DNA from 2 places in the Erwinia sp. HDF1-3R genome. Region 1 is predicted to be linked to the other one. Evidence: predicted binding sites of a transcription regulator. Region 1 holds the regulator's gene; the other holds the start of a gene.
The links. Region 1 encodes LexA, which represses DNA repair genes until DNA is damaged. Its sites were predicted from a motif close to TNCTGTATGTACATACAGNA; they were not measured.
Positions count from the first base shown of each region.

Region 1 (6,101 bases):
CCCTTGCCGTGAATAATGGCGCCGGTGGTAACCATCTCGGTGTAGAGCAGTGCCTGACGCGTCAGCTGGCGGTGGAAATAGCGGCAGTGGCGATCGGTCCAGTCGAGCATCGGCGCGACAGAAAAGCGGTGTGCAGGTAGGTTCTGGGTCATAAAGCGCGCAAACTCGGTATATTTAATAAACGATGATAATGTGTGCAATGGTATCACGGCTTGATGCCGCAATCATTAACACCGCGCGTTGAGTGTGTCGCCTCAGGAAGTGATGGGGGGCAGGCGTGGCGGGATGCATAACGTGATGGCAGGAACGCACAGCACGTGCGCCCTGCCGCCACCGTTAGAAAGTGAAGTTTAGCTGAGCAACGGCACCCCAGGTATGGTCGTCGCCTTTCATACCCGCCAGATCCAGATGGACGCGGTTATAGGGAGAGATGCCAAAACCGGCGGTGACCACGTTTGTATCGTTGGATTTCATATCGGCACGGTAGCCGGCACGCAGCTGCAACCAGCTCAGCAGACGGTACTCGGCACCGACACCCGCATACTGGCTCTCATCCTGCGATTTAAATCGCTTAGTGGGCGTCGCGTCAACATCCAGAGCGGTGGTCAGACGATCGATATGGTAAGAGATCCCCGGCGTCACGATGGGGCGGATCTGATAGGTATCCTTATAGCCGTTAACCTCTTTCGTCTCCAGATCGCGCGAAATCAGGTTCTGCGCGCTCAGGCCCAGCGTCCAGTTTTCGCCCAGATCGGTCGCGGCACCGGCATCAATGTTAAAGCCGGTATCAGAGTTTTTATAACGCCCTTTAGTAAAGTCGGACTTGTTGTAGTTATAAACCGAGGCGCTGTAGTTATACAGGTAGGTTCTCTGCAACTTCGGCGTCACGCCGAACGACACCGGATGCCCGGCGATACTGAATTCATGAGCAACGGCGATGCCGTAGTCATAGACAATAGCCCCGCGCCCCAGTCCTGCTGATGTCAGTTTACTCTGGTCGCCCGGCAGCGGAAAAATCGTGCCATCGGCCACGCCCTGCAGGTAATCAATATCGCTCTGGCTGACGGCAGCAGTAATGTGTGCCGTGCCGTAGGCTTTGGTCACAAAGGCAAACGGTAGCTGTTCATTCGGGATGGTGACGGCAAAGGCGGCGCCTGCGGTGCCGGAGGCTTCATTGCCCTTTATGTGACGCAGCTGGCTGGCAAGATCGCCCGCGGCACTCTGGATTTTCGGGTAGTCGGCAAAGTTGAAGGCGCCACTGCTGGCAATATCCTTATAACGATCGACGCTGTCGGTCAGGTCATCGACTTTATCAATCAGCTTATTTTTGTCCGTTACCTGTAATCCGGCAGCGGGCAGAATGATACTGACGTCATCATCGGGCTGAGCTTTTGTCATCAGCGCCGGGTTAGCCAGCACCGCCGTGCCGTAGGTGGAAGAGGCGACGCCCGTTCCCCCCATTGCATCATTACGCGCATCATAATAATTACCGGCAGCAAGAGCGCTCAGAGGAGCAAGGAACAATACGGGGAAAACCGCAGGCCGGGACAGCCTGTTCAACTTACCGATCAATTTAATCATTTTACCGTAGACCCATCCAGAAAAGGAAAAAGCGCTTAACGTAAGCGAGAAGAGTGCGACTGCCTGCATAATGGACACAGAGGCAGCTATTCATTGCCGTGAAGTAAATAACAATGCGTGGGCTTATCAGCTCATTGCCGATTTATTTATCTGTTATCACACTAATCGTTTAGCCCGGTATCTCAATCCTTTACGCTTAAAATGCCGCTATTCCTTATCTCAAGGTAGTCAGTAACGTTTGTGGCTGCAAATTACATAAACGATGTTTTATAGACCTTTTACGTCATATCCCCAAATGCTCTGACAGATTAAGAGTGCTTAATGATAGCCACTTTAGTCAAATACCAATCATTTCTGGAATTTTTTCAGCGGCTTACCCTTGACGGTTAATCAACAAAAGAGGGGCGCGAGGAGATTCGGCGTTTTGTGGCGGGCGTGATAACATAACAATTCGATCTGGCGTGAGGGGGAAGAAAAATGACCATTAGCAGTGCTGAAAAAATCCTGTCACAGGCGGAATCACTTTGTCAGCAGCGTAATGTAAGACTGACGCCTCAGCGTCTGGAAGTGTTGCGGCTAATGAGCGGACAGCACGGGGCCATTAGCGCCTACGATTTGCTTGATCTGCTGCGCACCACGGAACCTCAGGCTAAGCCCCCTACCGTCTATCGCGCGCTGGATTTTCTGCTGGAACAGGGATTTGTTCATCGCGTTGAGTCGACCAACAGCTACGTTGTCTGCCATCATTTTGAGCAACCCTCCCACACCTCTGCCATGCTGATCTGCGATCGCTGCGGGTCTGTCGCCGAGAAGCACGCGGAAGGGGTGGAAAATATCCTGAATACGCTGGCCCTTAACTCAGGCTTTACCCTGTCCCATAGCATCATCGAAACGCATGGATTATGTCGGGACTGTAGCGAGGTTGAGGCCTGTACCCATCAGGACAATTGCCACCACGATCACACCCAGACTGCCGGTAAAAAGCGCGGACGCTAACCGGAATGAGAGAAACGCTCCCAAAAATATAATCAGGCCAGTGACGAGGTACAGATTGCAGGTCGCTGCTCAGGTGAGGTGTTGGTAAAGGTTCAAAAGGGATTGCGGAGTTTAAGCGGCACAGTCCATGTGCCTGGGTAGGAGTATCTTCCTGAAACGCTTTAATGCTGTCAGAGAAAAGAACTTACTTATCAGAAGCGGTGATTATTGTGGCTTTCCCAGTCGCTGACTTCTTTCTCAGCCTGGTCTTTTGCGTAGCCATAGCGCTCCTGAATTTTACCGACCAGCTGATCGCGTTTACCTTCTACGACGGTCATGTCGTCATCGGTCAGCTTGCCCCATTTTTCTTTCACTTTACCCTTCAACTGTTTCCAGTTACCGCCGGCTTCATCTTTATTCATCTTGTGTCTCCTGACTTTGAGTGTAAAGAGCGTTAGGTGTAATAGATTTAGTACAATCGTCTAAGCATAACGCCTGGCAGCAATATAAAACGCTGCTCAACTGCTTAACCTAACGATAATTGTAGTAGAAGATGAGGGGATTGCACGGAACGACACGATAATAAGCGGCAGATTAAGACTATTCCTGACCCGGCAGGTAAAAAACTCTTTTTTATCAAAGATTAACCAGGAAATGCAAGATACATGTCACTGACCCGGAGGCAAAAACCACGTTCCGTTGCGCTGGTGCCGCCGCCATATCGCGCCCAGCGTTAGCCCTCTTAACAGCAGAAAAACCGTCATCGCCAGCCACAGACCGTGATTCCCCAGCACCGGAACGCTAATCAGGGTCAGGCCATAACCCAGCGCCGCCAGTGCCATGCTGTTACGCATCTCTGCGGCGCGGGTTGCACCGATAAACATGCCATCCAGCAGGTAACACCAGACGCCGCATACCGGCAGAAGGACCTGCCAAATCAGGTAGCGATCCGCCTGGTGCTGTAAAGCAGGGATCGAGGTAAGCAATGCGACAATATAAGGCCCGGCAAAGGCATAGAGCAGTGAGAAAAACAGCGCGACCCATCCCGCCTGACGGCATGCAGCGTGCCATACCAGCAGCAGCCTCTGCCTGTCGCGCGCGCCAAAGGCCTCGCCCGAGCAGGCTTCAACGGCATAAGCAAACCCATCCAGCGCGTAAGCCGTAAAGGTCAGGAACATCAGCAGTACGGCATTGACCGCGACGATGTCGCCCCCCAGCCGTGCGCCCAGTACTGTTAACGAAAGGAAGCAGAGTTGAAGCAGCAGAGAACGCAGCATGATATCCCGGCTAAGCCTGAACAAACGTCCAGGCCCGCCCCGCCATGCGCTTTTTAGCAGCGCCGTCGGAATGCCACGCATCTTCATTACGCGCCAGACGAGCAGCAACCCGACGGCCAGCGAACAGTATTCCGCGATAACCGTAGCCGTAGCCGCCCCCTGGACACCCCACTTCAGCCCGATCACCAGCCAGAGATCGAGCAAAATATTCACCAGATTGCCCACAACCAGCAGGATGACGGGCGCGCGGGCATACTGAACGCCAAGCAGCCACCCCAGCAGCACGAGGTTCGCCAGCGTGGCAGGCGCGCTGAGCCAGCGGATATGCATAAACAGTGATGCCTGGTACTGCACGTCAGGATCGCCGCCGACCAGCGTCAGCGCCAGATGCGTAAGAGGGGATTGCAACGCGATAAAAGCCAGTCCGGCCGCCAGCGCAATGCAGAGAGGCTGCATAAGCGCGCGTGCAAGCTCGGCGTTGTCGCCGGCACCGAAAGCCTGAGCGGTCAGTCCGGTGGTGCTCATACGCAGAAAAAGCAGCAGCATAAACAGGAAGCTGGTGATGGTGGTGCCGATCGCGACGCCCGCAAGATAGACAGGCTTATCGAGGTGGCCAATGACAGCGGTATCGACCAGCCCCAGCAGCGGCACGGTAATATTTGAGAGGATCATCGGCAGCGCAAGCCGCCAGAGGCTTTTGTCAGCAGCGTTTAAAAATCGCATCGGTATCCACTGCGCGACGGGTGTCTGCGCAAGTCACTGTCATACACATCGTCTGCTGAGTGGTAGCCAACGATAAACTGACGCGCTGGCGAGGCGGCGCGTCAGTTAACAGTCAGTTAGAACGGATAAAACGGTTATCAAACCCAGTTACCGTTACGGATCACACCCACGGCAAGACCTTCAATCGACAGGGTCTGCTGGCGAAGATCGACGACGATCGGCTCGAAATCGCTGTTTTCAGGCAGAAGATGGACCGTATTGCCCTGCTTTTTCAGCCGTTTGACGGTAACTTCATCATCAATACGTGCAACCACAACCTGGCCGTTACGCACTTCCTGGGTTTTGTGAACCGCCAGAAGATCGCCATCCATAATGCCAATATCTTTCATCGACATGCCGCTCACGCGCAGCAGGAAGTCGGCGCTGGGTTTAAACAAACCTGGGTCAACCTTGTAGTGGCCTTCGATATGTTCCTGGGCCAGCAGCGGCTCACCGGCGGCGACGCGGCCAATCAGCGGCAGGCCTTCTTCGTCTTCCATCATCAGTCGAATGCCGCGCGAGGCACCGGACACAATCTCAATTACGCCTTTACGTGCCAGTGCCTTGAGATGTTCTTCCGCCGCATTTGGCGAGCGGAAGCCAAGCTGAGCGGCAATTTCTGCCCGCGTTGGCGGCATGCCGGTCTGGTTAATATGGGCGCGTATCAGGTCATAAACCTGTTGCTGTCTTACCGTTAGTGCTTTCATCCCGCCCCCTGGTTGTTTATACAGTCGACTGTGAGTATATACAGGTATTTGCGCGTTGAAAACCTAAAGATGGACAAAAAACAGCAGTTTGTCTGATTCTGGAACGTCTATCGCATATGTGGCACTAACAACATCAGCCAGGTGGTCATCGCCATAAGAATAGTCAGCAGCACTGCCGCTGAACCCATATCCTTTGCGCGGCCTGCCAGCGGGTGCCGCTCACTGCCGATGCGGTCCACTATCGCTTCTATGGCGCTGTTAAGCAGTTCAACCACGACTACCAGCACCACCGAACCGATCAGCAGCACCCGGGTTATCGGCGTCACGTCCAGCCAGCAGGCCAGCACGATGGCGACAAGCGCCACAATGGCTTCCTGACGAAAAGCCGCCTCGTTCTGCCATGCCGCACGCAGTCCCTGCCACGAATAACCTGCGGCCTTGATAATTCTGGTCAATCCGGTGACGTTATTTGTCATAATGAGGGAACCCTTTGAACTGTTTAACGTCAATGTCTGAGTGGCGCACATTTTGCAACACCACAGATCTCACTGGCGCTTTCTGGTATGCTTGCCGCGCTTTGCTAACAAGAGGCTTCATGTTGTCTATGTCAGGTTGGCGTAATTTATATTATAACCTATTGAATTTACCGGTTAAATTCTTACTAAAGAGTAAGGCGATCCCCGCCGAGCCGGTCGCTGAACTGGGGCTTGATACGTCGCGCCCTATTATGTATGTGCTGCCTTACGATTCAAAGGCCGATCTGCTCGCGCTACGTGAACAGTGTCGCAAACAGGATCTC
Region 1 covers NZ_CP155071.1:425,303-431,403, reverse strand. The annotation lists gene dusA (tRNA dihydrouridine(20/20a) synthase DusA) at 1-152, opposite strand, end outside; gene AAGR22_RS01895 (conjugal transfer protein TraF) at 337-1,581, opposite strand; gene zur (zinc uptake transcriptional repressor Zur) at 2,059-2,577, shown strand; gene AAGR22_RS01885 (CsbD family protein) at 2,769-2,978, opposite strand; gene dinF (MATE family efflux transporter DinF) at 3,225-4,556, opposite strand; gene lexA (transcriptional repressor LexA) at 4,694-5,302, opposite strand; gene AAGR22_RS01870 (diacylglycerol kinase) at 5,410-5,778, opposite strand; gene plsB (glycerol-3-phosphate 1-O-acyltransferase PlsB) at 5,907-6,101, shown strand, end outside.

Region 2 (6,101 bases), 2.4 Mb from region 1:
AGCACCGCGCGGGCAGGCTGCGGGACATCGACGCTGCGTCTCCGGCAGCCTGCCTGGCCGTGAGTGATGAATGTGATTCACTTTGCAACGGGCAGGTCGGCATAACGGGTGGTCCAGGCGGGGGACAGCATCTCCCGCTTCATTGCCCAGCTTTTCTGCGTTCCCTGCCCGGCAAACCAGATTTTGCCTTTCCCCGACTGATTCAGCCGGTCGATCACGCCCATCAGCGCCTCGCTGTTAGCCTGGGGTTGCCTGTCGTCAAACAGATTGAGCTGTGCCACGCCCTCGCTAAAAAAGTCACTCAACATCACGCCAGCCTTCATATAGCGATGACCGTCCCGCCATATTCTGTCCAGCGCCTCCGTGGCCGTACGAATAATGTCGCGCGTGTCATTCGAGGGGGTCAGCAGGGTGCCGGAAGCCTGGTTACCGTAGAAAATTTCGCCCTCCGCGTGGGGGCTGGTGCGGACAAAAACGCTGATAAAGCGGCAGTACTGCTCCTCCTGACGAAGCTTTTCGGCCGCGCGTTCGGCATAGGTGCAGATAGCCTGGTGCATATCGCTATAGTGGGTGATGCGATGACCAAAGGAGCGGCTGCAAATAATCTGCTGTTTGGTGGCGGGCATCGCCTCCATACTGAGGCAGGGTTCTCCCCGCAGCTCGCGTGAGGTACGTTCCAGCACCACATTAAAATGCTTCCTGATGACCCACAGCGCGCTGTCAGCCAAATCACGCGCGGTGTGGATACCCATCTGATGGAGTGACTTACTGATGCGCCGCCCCACACCCCATACTGCTTCCACCGGCACCAGCGCCAGCAGCTTACGCTGGCGATCGACGTCTGAGAGATCGACAACACCACCCGTTTTGCGCCAGGTTTTCGCCGCGTGGTTGGCGAGCTTGGCCAGCGTTTTGGTTTGCGCAATCCCCACGCCAACGGTCAGGCCCGTGTTCTTTAAGATCTGACTGCGCATCTGGTGACCAAAGTCGGCCAGTGACATGCAGTGGCTGACGCCGGAGAGATCGATAAAGGCTTCATCAATCGAGTAAATTTCCACGGAAGGGGCCATATCGGCGAGCGTGGTCATCACCCGGTTGCTGAGATCGGCATAGAGCGCGTAGTTGGAGCTGAAAACGTGTACCTGCTGGCGGCGCAGCTCGTCTTTCAGTTTAAAGTAGGGTGCCCCCATCTTTATCCCCAGCGCTTTTGCCTCGGCCGATCGGGAAATGATGCATCCATCGTTATTGGATACCACCACGACCGGCTTGCCCTGCAGATCGGGGCGAAAAACGGTTTCGCACGAGGTATAAAAGCTGTTCACATCCACCAGGGCAAACATGGTTACTTATGCGCTTTCAGGGTAAAGGTCACCACGCCGAAGATCTCCAGCTCCTCTTCGCTGTGAAATACAATCGGCGTGTAGAGGCTGTTATGCGGCATGAGTTGCAGAAAGGGGCGGGTACGCAGCTCTTTGACGGTAAATTCGCCATCAACCGCCGCGACCACAATGTCGCCGTGTTCGGCGGTCAGTGAGCGGTCGACAATCAGAAGGTCGCCATCGCCAATGCCCGCGCCGCGCATGGAGTCGCCGCTGACTTTAACAAAATAGGTGGCGCTGGGATGTTTAATCGCCAGCTTGTTGAGATCGAGCCGGTCTTCAACATAGTCCTGGGCCGGGCTGGGAAAGCCGCAGGGTACGCGCTCAGTAAAGAGCGGTAGAAGCAGGGTGCTGCTAATGTCTCCGGGCGAAATGAACTGCATGATGGTGTTTCCGGGTTAACTGTATTTATATACAGTATCTGTAAAAGCGCGCCACAATCAAGACGCTTTCCGGAAGATTTATGAAAGCGCTTGAACAGGCAGGGAATTTAGCCTGGCGTAAATTACCCCCAGGGTGAACCGGCAGTGGATAATCGATAACGCTGACGGATAAGTGATAAACCGATAACGAGGCTAATGAAGTGATGCTTAACAATCTGAGGTTTCAGGCAGGGGATGTATTATGTGGATAGCTGACGTGAGCGGCGGGTTTTTCTCACCCCGCACCGCCAACAGAGTTTAATTCTGCTTAACCAGGAAAAACAAAGTAATATATTTATGACTTTACTTATAGATTATGTCGGAAAACGTGCTCTTCATTATCATTAATCTTTTAATAAAGGACGGGAAAGACGTCACTCATGGAATAATATGCTTATTTTTCTGGAGTAATCTGCCATATAGTTTGATGGTTTATTGTCATGCTCAAGCGGTACTGGTTTTTTACCGCTTTCTGTAACATAAGATACCCTGTTGCAGGTGGTTCATCTGGGTAGCGTAATTCAATTTACTAAAAAGGATGGCAGTTTATGGAAAGAGTGCTGGTTGGATATTATATTGGGAGCAATGTTCAGCTTGAAATAGCCCAGAGAAGGTTAAGTAATTTTGACTCAAAAAGCAGGAAGATACGCTGTTATATTCTGAGGGAAACGATGATGAGGCTATTCCTCTTTTTGTTGGAAAATGCCAATGGGAAAATTGTGACGAACGAGCAGATTATGTATAACGTCTGGGATCTGCACGGCCTCAAATCATCCAGCCAGCGGCTATGGCAGGTTATGCAGGCGCTGAAGCTGCGGCTGGCCACGCTGGGCGTTGAGCACGACTTTATCATGCGCGTTGAGACGTTTGAAGTTAAGGGCCACTGTTTGAAGCGCGAGATGATTAAGCCCTTCTATTTTTATATTGAAAAGAAAGCGTCTGACGGATATTTACCCTGAGAAAAAACGATGAGAATCTGTATATATTCTGAGGATGCCTATTTTACGCTGGGTCTGGCTGTCCATCTTTCTTTGATGGGGTATGAACCCTACGTGCCGGATCCTGAGGAAGAAAGTATTGCGCAGCCAAACGAAAAAGATCGTCCCCGTGCAATAATCATTGATTCCAATAAGCGTGAGAAAATGGAGAGAATTCTACAGAGTTATTCCGCCAGGAAAACCTGCGCGGTATTTATCGACGCTTATCAGGAAAGTATAAAACATAGCACCCGTTTCAGTATGTTGGTTTCCAGGAAGTTAAGCGGAGAGGCGATGGCTAAGGAAATAATCAGGCATCTTAATCGCAGCGTACCGCCCATTTGCCCGCTATCCCTGCCTGAACGTATTATCACCTGCCTGCTGCTTCACGGTGAAACGCCCGGAGATATCGGCAGGACGCTGAATATCTCCGTGAAAACCATCTCACACTACAAATTAAACGCGATAAAAAAGGCGGGGATAAAAAGAATTAACAATAAGTCGTTGTTATGCTTGGGTGAATATCTTGATAAGGTCATTTTGCTTAACGATTTTTACGGGGTATCGCCCGGGATCCCCCCCGAAAAGTAAAGGGGGACAGGCCTTTCAATAGCAAGCCCGAAGCGTAAATTTTTAGTAAATGCGCACCAACATCATTTTACGCGGTGAAGGTTTTTCGGACGATGCCGATATCTGTACTGAATGGGGGAGCAGGCAGAGGGCGCGATGATAAGTCGAATCGGGATAGAAGCATTACGCATCGGGATGTACGTGCACAAACTGGAAGTCTTCTGGCTGAAACACCCGCTGGTACGCAACGATATGCTGCTTACCACCGAACAGCAAATTCAGATTATTGTTGAGAACGGCATTAAAGAAGTCTGGATCGATCTGGATAAAGGCCGTGCGCCTGACGTCGCGCCATCGACAGAGGCCGTTATCGATCAGGCAGCACCCGTTAAGGCCAGTATGCACAGCGAAGTGGCGCAGGCGCAGGCTATCTGTCTGATGGCCAGAGGGCAGATAATGGATATGTTCAGTAATGCCCGGATGGGGAAAACCATCAGGACCGACAGCACGCTGCCGCTGGTGGATGAAATCGGCGGATCGATCAGCCGCCATCCGGCCGCTCTCCTGAGCGTGGTACGGTTGAAGACGCACGATGACTATACCTATCTGCATTCGGTGGCAGTGTGTGCGCTGATGGTTTCGCTGGCGCGTCAGCTGCAGCTGGATGAACGACAGGTGCGTCAGGCGGGCACGGCCGGACTGCTGCACGACGTCGGTAAAGCCGGCATTCCGCTGGAGATCCTCAATAAGCCGGGCAAGCTGACCGACGACGAATTTGAGCTGATGAAGCTACATCCGGCGATCGGAGAGTCGCTGCTGCGAAAAAGCAACGGTGACACTGAGGTGCTGGACGTCGCCCTGCATCATCATGAGAGGATCAACGGCGAAGGCTACCCCCATGGTCTGAAAGGTGAGGGGATCTCTCTGCTGGCCCGCATGGCCGCCGTCTGCGACGTCTATGATGCGGTTACCTCGGACCGCCCCTATAAGGCAGGCTGGAACCCGGCGGCGGCGATGCACCAGATGGCGAGTTGGGAAGGCCACTTTGACCGCCAGATATTTCACGCTTTTGTTAAGGCGGTGGGGATCTATCCCCCTGGCTCGGTGGTCAGGCTGGCGTCCGGGCGCATTGCGGTGATCGCCGAGCCGGGAGAGAAATCGCTGCTGCAACCTAAGGTCTGCGTATTCTTTTCGCTGATCACCCGCCAGCCGATAAAGCCGGAAATCGTCGATCTGGGCAGCCGCTACTGCTGGGACAGCATAGCCGGACTGGAAGAGTCTGCCACCTGGAGCGGTATTAACCTTAACGCATTGTGGATGGTGCCGCTGGCCTCCTGACGTAATAAATAAAGGCGGCCAGTTTGCCCACTCACTTTTTCACGCCCCTGCCTTCACCGCTTTTGTCCCGACGGCATCTTTTTCGCGTAACTTCCTGCGGTTTTCCCTTAATTTCCTGCGGCGCTTAATACCCTTTGTTATGCCCATTTATACCTGCACATTACCTGCGCTTTCTCCCCGACCGCTTCCCGGCATAATTCGCCTTTATCCTATGTCTTTATTACGCTTTTTTTGACAGTCTGAAGATCAGAAAAGGGCTTATAAGCGCCAGTCGGTCTGGCAGAGACGGGATCAGTGACTATACTGAAAACTAACGATGTTGCGCATAGTGCAGCGGGAACGGGCATGTTGCACCCAGGGTGCAGCCAGATGACAGAAAGAAAATGTTTAAGAAAGAGGATGAAATTTAAACGGACGCCTTTCTCCCCCGCCTTACTCTGGCGACCGCGACTTTCCCGTCAGGTCTGCCTCCCGCATTGCAGCCCCGCTTTAATGACCCACGTGACCGGACGAGAAAAGCCCGTCACGGCGCCAGCGTCGAACAGGCCTGACGCCATGGGCCAGGGCCAGACGCAACATCACAACTATTTTAAGCAGGAGGAGTCGTGTGAACACCCAGAATGATGAGGTACCGCCCCTGAATAAAGAGGGCCGCTATGCTTTCTTTTTCGACGTTGACGGTACGCTTGCCGCCATTCAGCCCCGCCCGGATGACGCGTTTATTCCCCAATCCGTAATTGCCAGCCTGAAACGTCTTTCCGCATCCTGTGAAGGGGCCGTTGCGCTGGTTTCAGGCCGCCCCATTAGCGAGCTGGATGCGCTGGCCGCGCCGCTCCATTTTCCCCTTGCTGGCGTCCACGGCGCTGAACGCCGCGATGCCCGCGACAACGTTGAGCGTCTGTCGCTGCCGCAGGAGGTTGCCAGCGACCTGGCAACGCGGCTGAACGATGCCATAGCCGATATGCCGGGGACGCACCTTGAAGCGAAAGGGATGGCCTTCGCGCTGCACTATCGTGGCGCGGAGCACTATCAGCAGGGAATCATGGCCCTGGCGCAGGCAATGACCGAACGTTTCCCCATGCTGGCGCTACAGCCTGGTAAATGCGTGGTGGAGTTAAAACCAAAGGGCGTGAATAAGGGCGCCGCGGTTGCCGCCTTTATGCAGCAACCGCCGTTTGCCGGGCGAACGCCCGTATTTTTAGGTGACGATCTGACCGATGAGGCAGGATTTGAAGCGGTCAATGTCAGGGATGGCATCGCAATAAAAGTGGGTGAGGGCGACACGCAGGCAGGCTATCGGCTGCCGGACGTGAATGCCGTTTATCACTGGCTTGAAAACATACAATTACAATTAGATTAAGACGAAACAACGTCGGTAAGGAGTTAAGGTTATGAGTCGCTTAGTAGTCGTATCT
Region 2 covers NZ_CP155071.1:2,786,748-2,792,848, reverse strand. The annotation lists gene AAGR22_RS12790 (glycoside hydrolase family 3 C-terminal domain-containing protein) at 1-2, shown strand, start outside; gene umuC (translesion error-prone DNA polymerase V subunit UmuC) at 78-1,340, opposite strand; gene umuD (translesion error-prone DNA polymerase V autoproteolytic subunit) at 1,343-1,762, opposite strand; gene AAGR22_RS12775 (hypothetical protein) at 2,473-2,760, shown strand; gene AAGR22_RS12770 (hypothetical protein) at 2,770-3,369, shown strand; gene AAGR22_RS12765 (HD-GYP domain-containing protein) at 3,505-4,686, shown strand; gene otsB (trehalose-phosphatase) at 5,294-6,046, shown strand; gene otsA (alpha,alpha-trehalose-phosphate synthase) at 6,078-6,101, shown strand, end outside.
Region 2: a site for LexA is predicted at 1,780-1,799, ahead of umuD (translesion error-prone DNA polymerase V autoproteolytic subunit). Genes of this name have one in related genera too.